DNA from 2 places in the Paenibacillus sp. FSL H7-0918 genome. Region 1 is predicted to be linked to the other one. Evidence: riboswitches for the same ligand, from Rfam matches in the RefSeq annotation. Region 1 holds a riboswitch; the other holds the start of a gene.
The links. A riboswitch is a leader RNA that binds a small molecule or an ion and turns the genes downstream of it on or off. The one in region 1 is predicted to bind cyclic di-AMP.
Positions count from the first base shown of each region.

Region 2: linked by a shared signal. The riboswitch ahead of MHI15_RS09455 (alpha/beta fold hydrolase) and the one ahead of MHI15_RS27515 (C40 family peptidase) in region 1 are both predicted to bind cyclic di-AMP.

Region 1 is NZ_JBBOWJ010000005.1:14,699-18,823, forward strand. Features, by position in the region: gene MHI15_RS27495 (hypothetical protein) at 93-386, shown strand; gene MHI15_RS27500 (4a-hydroxytetrahydrobiopterin dehydratase) at 615-902, shown strand; gene MHI15_RS27505 (c-type cytochrome) at 984-1,340, opposite strand; gene MHI15_RS27510 (GNAT family N-acetyltransferase) at 1,468-1,953, opposite strand; gene MHI15_RS27515 (C40 family peptidase) at 2,143-2,634, opposite strand; cyclic di-AMP (ydaO/yuaA leader) riboswitch at 2,640-2,782, opposite strand; gene MHI15_RS27520 (C40 family peptidase) at 3,145-3,573, opposite strand; cyclic di-AMP (ydaO/yuaA leader) riboswitch at 3,631-3,769, opposite strand; gene MHI15_RS27525 (hypothetical protein) at 3,988-4,125, opposite strand, start outside.
Region 2 is NZ_JBBOWJ010000001.1:2,094,971-2,099,095, reverse strand. Features, by position in the region: gene MHI15_RS09475 (alpha-glucuronidase family glycosyl hydrolase) at 1-484, shown strand, start outside; gene MHI15_RS09470 (Nif3-like dinuclear metal center hexameric protein) at 508-1,302, shown strand; gene MHI15_RS09465 (hypothetical protein) at 1,387-1,560, shown strand; partial or broken gene MHI15_RS09460 (glyoxalase) at 1,638-1,748, opposite strand; cyclic di-AMP (ydaO/yuaA leader) riboswitch at 1,995-2,181, shown strand; gene MHI15_RS09455 (alpha/beta fold hydrolase) at 2,287-3,096, shown strand; gene selD (selenide, water dikinase SelD) at 3,689-4,125, shown strand, end outside.

The DNA of each region.
Region 1 (4,125 bases):
CGACATCATTCGGTTTTTTGTGAAGTCATTTTTTCGGCTATAATGGATAAGGTAAGTAATTATTCATCTGTGAAGAAAACGGAGTGATATACGTGGGTGTAAAGCATGGTAGAGATTACGGTGAAATTCTAACAGATTTGACCGAAGCCGTCGGACGAATTTCCGATGGATATTTATTTTTTGAGATGGATCCGGACGAGTGGCAGGAACTACCCCAAGAATCAAAGCTGGAGGTATGGGAAGCATTGGCTGAGGATCTTTTCTTCGCGCTGGGTAATGAACCTATGATTGAAGTGGGGAGCGGCGTAATTATTTACGATAAGGACACGCATCGCATTAATATTTTAGTTGGCGAAGAGGATTTGGCTTCAGTGGTTTTGATTTAGGCAGAGGAGACGTCTGGACGTAATTTGCCCGTAGTTAGTAGCCCGTGTTAAAATTGATAAAGCCGAGTTATAATCGCTGGGATTTGTGAATACATTAAATCGAAAATATCGCCTTTATCCTGGCACATCCCTTGGACCTCAGAAGCTAAGGGATGTTTTGTTTAACGCCTAAGTCATGTAAAGGGAACTGCGCACTTTACTGCAATTTTTTGTAAGGGAGGAAACGAATTGTTATTTACGGAAGAGGAACTGCGTGAGGAGATCACCAAGCTGGAGGGGTGGAAGCTGGATAATAATGTTATGGTGCGAAAATATATGTTCAGCCAATATATGAAGGGCATTGCGTTCGTTGATGAAGTAGCCACGATTTCAGAAGCCTTCGATCATCATCCACATATTACGATTGATTATAAAACAGTTACCCTGCGACTTGAATCTAATGAAGAAGATGGGATTACGGCTCTAGATCTTCGAGCGGCGCATGAATTTAATGAAGCCTTTGAAAAAAATCATTAGTTTAGCCAAAATCATAAAATAAACGCCCGTGCATAGATAGTCACCTATCTCATACACGGGCGTTTTTAGTTGCTTGATGGGTTACTTTTTCTCTGAGAGCCAGAGTGCGACGTTGGCGATCTCTTCAGGGGCTAGCTTCTCTTTAAAGGAAGGCATTTGACCACGTCCTTTGGTGACGATGCTGTAGATTTCCTCAGCGTCATGCTGGCCGCCTTCATTCTGAAGACTTGGTCCAACTCCACCTTGAAGCTGATCGCCGTGACAGGTGATACAGCTGGCTTTCACGGTTGCTTCTGCCTTTGCTGCGTCCAGTTGAACTACCGGCATCGTGGGCTTATTTTCTTCCGCTACCTCTTCTTTACCCGGAAGTGTAAACATGAGTACTACCGCAAAGGCACAGGCGGCAAAAAACAAACCGCTCATGATCCATTTCTGCATCCCAATTCGTCCCTTCTATGTAAGCTGCTCCCTACATTATAGCTTATGGTGAAGCGTTATCATAGGGTTTGTGACAAAAAAATGAACGAGAATACAATCATTCTTATGAAATATCTGGTATTTAATATCATTTGTCATAGACCATGCAATAAAAAGGTTTGTCTCCTGTAGGTGTGCGGCGTTCATACGTATCTGTAATCGTAAATCCACATTTTTGATAAGTTCGAATGGCGCGTTGGTTCCAGGTCAGGACTTCTAGATCTATCTCTCGATCAGGATAACGACTCAAGGCTGTCTGGACGATGGCATCTACGAATAGTTTGCCTAAACCATGGCCGCATAGATCGGGGCGCATCCCAACTCCTAAACGGACGACTCCTTCCATCGGGAACAACTGTGCGAATCCGCACAAAACCTCTTGTTCATTTAATATGGAGATATATTGTTCCTCCCGGAGCTGCGGATCACCAAACTCGATGCCAAGAGCCTGCATCTGCTCCCACGGCATCCAGCCATAAATATTATATGGGGGCGTATAGCTCCACTTACAAATAGCTTCTCCGTGAATTGCCTCCATAGGAACAACATGAAAAGTTACCGAGGGATTTATCATAAAGTCAACGATCTCCTTTCACGAGGACATTGCTATATTACTAATTATATACAAAATGGGGGAGGTTCGACTCAGAAACTTTATATGAGAGGAATGTTTTACAAATTATGAGAGGGGTAAATAAGTAATAAGACAAAAAAACAAGCTCTCCTCCAAGAGTTACCTTGGAAAAGAGCCTATGTACGTTACTTATTGCACATCATCATTGTCTTCCGATTCAGCAGCAACCGATTGATAAGCGTCTGTGCTCATAATGCGCTTGGCACCAACGTAGCGTTTCACGTAGTAGCTATCACTCAGAGAGCTAATCGTAACACCGCGTGAGGTAGAAGCGTGTGCGAACTTACCTTCACCGACATAAATGCCGACATGTGAGACACCTTTGCCACTTGTATTGAAGAATACAAGATCTCCGGCTCTTATATCATCACGGGAGATTGCTGTGCCCATTTGATATTGGGAACCTGATTGGTGTGGAAGGTTAATGCCAATCTTATCAAACACATACATTGTAAATCCGGAGCAATCAAATCCGTTAGTGGATATACCGCCGGATACGTATTTAGTACCGATGGCCTTGTCAATCACTTTATCCATTTTGGAATCTGCGAAAGCGCTTCCTGCTCCGATGGTGAGGATGATGGAAAAGCTTAGTACTGCTGCTGCTAACTTCTTCTTCAAAAGTGTATACCCCTTCCAAATGCCTACGAGGTTAGCTTAAGGGTTCGGTTGAAGGTCCCCTATGACCCCTCTATATAATGGAGGTCAATTCACCCAAAGTTGGTTCCCCCGTTTTCCTAATAGTTAGGAAACTCGGCTCATACTGTTGATTAGGATTAGCTTGTAATCAATACATGACAAAACCTTTGTAAATAACAACTTAATGATTACAAAAATGTTACTAAAATCTCACTGCGCTAATTGTAACAAACAGAAAGCCGCTTGGCAATCGTTTTTAACATATTAATGCAGAAAAATTGGCATTTTTACGGTAGAAAGGCATATGTAAGCGTTAATAATGACCTAATTTTTAATATAATTGCAATTTTTATCAAATAAACGTGTTTCAATTGGGCTCTATTAGTGTAAAAATATATTATGGAAAAAAGAAAAACCCGAATTTGATTACGGGAATAATCAGATTCAGGTTCATATAGTTGTAATTATGAGGTTATAGTTGTGAGGAAGGTTTCAATCGAAGGCTACAGCTTGATAAGCTGAAGTACTCATTACTCTTTTAGCGCCAACATAACGATTGGCCCAGTAGGCCTGACTGAGTGAAGTGATGGTCACTCCACGCGAAGAGGACGATTGTGCGAATTTTCCGTTTCCAACATAAATGCCGACATGGGATACTCCATTGCCAAGTGTGTTAAAGAACACTAGATCACCAGAACGCAGATTGCTTTTGGATACAGCAGTTCCAACGCTATATTGAGCTTTTGATGTACGAGGTAAAGTAAGACCCACATTCTTGAATACATATTTTGTAAATCCAGAGCAATCAAATCCGGCAGTGCTTGTACCTCCGGTTTTATAGGCAACTCCAATAGTCTTTGAGATTACAGTGTCCATCTTAGAGTCGGCAAAGGCGCTTCCTCCACCAATAGATAATGCCATTACAAGTCCTAGCGCCGCAGCGACGCATTTTTTTCTTAAATTATGTCTTTTCAAAAGATGTACTCCTTCCAAGGCCTGCGAGGTTAGCTTAAGGGTTCGGTAGAAGATTCCCTATGATCCCTGTAAAGCGAGATCAATTCACCCAAAATATGGTTCCCCCACTTCCCGGTGCAAAGGAATTAGGCGTGTTAAGCACCAAGAGAATGACGTTTCGACAGTTACACTTACGATAAATACATTTAGTTATGTAGGAATCGTTTCAATTGATTACAAAATTGTTACTAATAGCACAGGACTTATTGTAACAGAGCTTTTATGATTTTGCAAATACTCTTAAGTTATCCGTAATGAGAAAAAGTCCCAGCTCCTGAATACAGGAATTGGGACCTTTTTATTATGTCAAATAAGGTTAATTTATTGTGGAAATGCTTTGCTACGCCATAGATGATATTGTGCAGAGATTCCCCACATTTTTAAGAGCGTAGAAGGTAGTGGTGAGATTTGCCGTATTATAAGTGCCGGCAGGCCGGGACAGAACAGACCCGTCAGTCC
Region 2 (4,125 bases), on a different contig from region 1:
GGGCTGGATGGTTAATCCGGATCATCATTATGGGCCGAATGTGGATGGATATGAATACGCCAAGTGGGGAACGTACCATTATGCGGATCATAAGGGCATTGGTGTGGATCGTTCAGTCAAATCGGGAACGGGGTATAGCGGACAGTATATGGGTCTTAATGCATCAAATTATGAGAATCTAGCGTCTTGTCCAGAAGAGCTGCTGCTGTTCTTCCATCATGTTCCATACACGCATGTTCTGCAATCGGGGCAAACGGTTATACAACATATCTACGATACTCATTTCGAAGGGGCAGAGCAGGCTGCACAGCTTCTAGCAACATGGGAATCACTTGAAGGCAGCATGGATAGTGGATTGTATGTGCAAGTGAAGCAACGTCTTGAAGAGCAAGCAGAGCATGCGCAGGAATGGAGAGATCGGATCAATACGTATTTTTACCGTAAGAGCGGAATTGAGGATCTTAAAGGCAGAAAGATTTATTAGATTTTGAACCGAGGGATGATGGAGTGAGCCTCACGATTAGAGCGATTTTGAAAGATTTAATGGGAACTGTGGAACAGATAGAAGGGACTGTGGATATTCTGAACCCAGGGGAACCGGAAACTGAAGTCACAGGGATTATTACGGCCTTCTCTGCCACACAAAATATTGTGGAGCAAGCAATAGCGTTAGGAGCCAATTTGCTGATCACGCATGAAGGTGTATTTTATAGCCATCATGCAGCGAGCGAGTGGTTAGAAGGTGATCCGGTTTATCATGCGAAAAAAAGTCTGATCGAACATTCCCCAATAGCTATTTTTCGTTATCATGATTATTGGCATCGGCAAGAGCCGGATGGGATTATGATGGGTTTGCTGCGAGAGCTGGATTGGTCAGACTATGTGGAAGAGCAGCAAGCGGCTGCTACGATTCTCACTATTCCTGCTATGACTGTAATGGAAGCTGCTCAGTATATTAAAAGTAAGCTAGGCATCTCTTATGTACGCGCTGCTGGTGACCTGTCTCTGTCCTGCAAACGCGTAGGGATATTAATAGGTTACAGGGGAGGCGGGATGATGGCTATTCCGCTTTTTAATGATCACAATCTTGATTTAATTATCGCTGGAGAGGGACCAGAGTGGGAGACTCCGGAATATGTGCGGGATGCAGGGCACCAAGGCAGATCTAAAGCGCTCATCATGTTAGGTCATGCGGAGAGTGAAGCACCGGGGATGAAATATTTAGCTGAAATCTTAGCAGACAAATATCCCATGCTTCCTACCCGGTTCATTGCTGAACAACCCATCTATCAGATGGTTTAATCTGGGGAAATTAAGAGTACGGAATAAATAAACATATTATGGAGAAAATGAAGGGAAACAGGTCACTGAGAAAGGAGTGTTTCAATGGAAATTCCTTTGGAGGCTGATGAAGTATTAAGTCGGATCAAAAAGCTGCAAAGCGACGGAAGCTCGATCAGTAAAAAACAAGTAAAGCAAAGCGACCCAGAGCTTATGAGAAGTGCGCTGTTCTTTTTTCCAAGCTGGGAGCATGCATTGAAAAACGCCGATCTTTTGTAGCCATAGTATTGTAAAAGGAAGCTAAGTGGACAGGGGGAGATCTCTGATTCTGCTTAGCTTTTTTCTTTTTTATGAAATCATTCGTGCTGTTCATGTGAAATAATATTAACAAGCTTGCCAAACGGATCGGGGACATAGAAACGACGAACACCCCAAGGTACAGAAACTGGCCCAATATTGGTATTGAAGATTGTCGTTTCTTATTAAATAGGAAAGTACTGGTGAATCACCCCCTTTTTCGCTTGCTTCAGAGCAGTTTTTCTAAAGAAAACGAGTAAACAAGAGCAAAAGAAAGAGAAAATGAAGAGTATGCTTAATATGAAATGAAAAGCATTGCTTTCAACATTATTTTGACCAGAGCCCTCCTTTACAAGAAAACCTTACAAGAGTATGATTCATCTCAGAACTGAGAATTATCTTAAATTTACAATTACATAAGCAATCCGCTTAATTTCCGTTTCTGGAAAGCGGGGGAACCAACAACTGGCAGCCGATGTGAGAGTCGGCACTGGTTATGGGGTGAATCCTGTTCCGGGTGCATAATATGCATCCCTGCAGGTAGGGCAACTCTCACTGCCCGAATCCGACAGCTAACCTCGTAAGCGTATGGAGAGAGGATGAATGGCGTGTTTAGTGATGAATAGCCACAGAGAATCCCTCTGTGGTTTTTTGCTGCGTTTTTAAGCAGATATAGTCGTAGAATTTATTATGAAAGAGGTGTTACCTTTGCCTATCGCTAAACTGAACGGAACTTCGCTCTATTATGAAATCAATGGAACTGGCACTCCGGTTGTGTTTATCCATGGACATGGATTAACACACAGTATGTTCAAACCACAGCTGGAGTATTTTTCCGATAAATATAAAGTGATTTTGTGCGATTTACGGGGGAATGGCAAGTCTGGTAAACTGCTGGAGGCCCCACATGAGATTATTGAGACGCAATGTCTGGATCTGATTATGCTGTTGAATGACCTAGGTATCCGTGAAGCAGTTTTTGTAGGAATCGCCTATGGTGGCTTAGTCGTTCAGCATATTGCCAAACAATATCCTGAGCGTGTAAAAGCCATTGTGGTCGCGGATAGCTTTTGTAGGACTCACGGATCAACAATAGTAGGGAAAATACAAACTATGGCAGCATATTGCAGTTTACTAATGTATTATCTCCCAAGCGAGCTGGTGTTGCCTTCGATTCGGATGATGTACCGAGAGCGCTGGAGTCTGGCCTACAATGAGATTAGAAGAGGACTGCTGGACAAACGCCCCCGGGAGTTATATCGGCAAAGGCTGGCTACGAGCCATGTTGATTACACCAGATGTTTAAAGGCTTTTAAACGTCCTGCATTATGTATTGTGGGGGACTTTAATGAATTTGGAGTGAATTGTATGAAGGAAATGGTGTCTCAGCTGCCGCAGGCGCAGTTGGCGATTATTCCGAACGCATTAGATCCAAGTAATCTGTGCCAGCCGGAGCAATTCAATGCGATTCTTCAGCGTTTCTTAGAGAAGCAGCAGGGCAGTCAGCAGATTAGCTGATCTATAGGGAGACCTTCACAAGCGAAGCGTTTAAGTGAGAAAATAGGCGTCCCATAGCCAGGGCGGAATGAGCTGGCTATGGGTCGTCTTTCTGGGAAGAACTTTAGGGGAATTCTCCCTAAAATGAAGGAGATTATGGCTCCTAGAACGTAGATTAGGGAAATCCTCCCTAATAATAGGATGTTTTTAGCCATAAATGGGTATTTGCATGAATTTTTAGGGAGGAATTCCCTAAAAACCTCATTTTAAAGCGATTATCGATGAACATTAGGGAGAATTTCCCTAATATAATGGATATCTAACTAAAGGCTGGCTCATCCGTAGTGAAATCTACGAATGAGCCAGCCTTTGGTTATTTTACTAACCGATGGATGTTGAACATTTACAAGCATATTGTACCTAGAACGCCACTTAATGTCCCTACCCTACCACAGCACCAAATATAGCTCACCAGACGTGGGAAAGAACAATAGACTCTAAATAGTTATAGAAGGAGGCGTAGTAAGCAACGCATCTGCTACTCTTGCATTTTGTACAATGCGATCTACTCGTGTAAGATTAAGATAATTCATACTAAAGGAGCTGAGTCATGATGTCTCAAGCTGAAACTATAAAACTGACTTCATTATCTTCAAAAGGGGGCTGCGGCTGCAAAATCGGTCCCGCCGATCTCATGCAGGTTATTCGTAGTCTGCCACCAACTGTTCCTAACCCGGATCTACTAGTAGGTCTTGATACTAGTGATGATGCAGGGGTGTATCGTTTAAGTGATGAATTAGCGTTAGTGCAAACTGTTGATTTTTTCACGCCGATCGTGGATGATCCCTATTCATTTGGTCAAATTGCAGCAGCCAATGCATTAAGCGATATTTATGCGATGGGTGGAAAGCCGCTTACGGTGCTTAATATTGTGGCCTTTCCTATTTCTGTTTTAGATAAAAGCATTCTCGGTGACATTTTGCGCGGTGCAGCGGATAAAGTACAGGAAGCAGGAGCTACTCTTGTGGGCGGACATTCCATCGACGATAA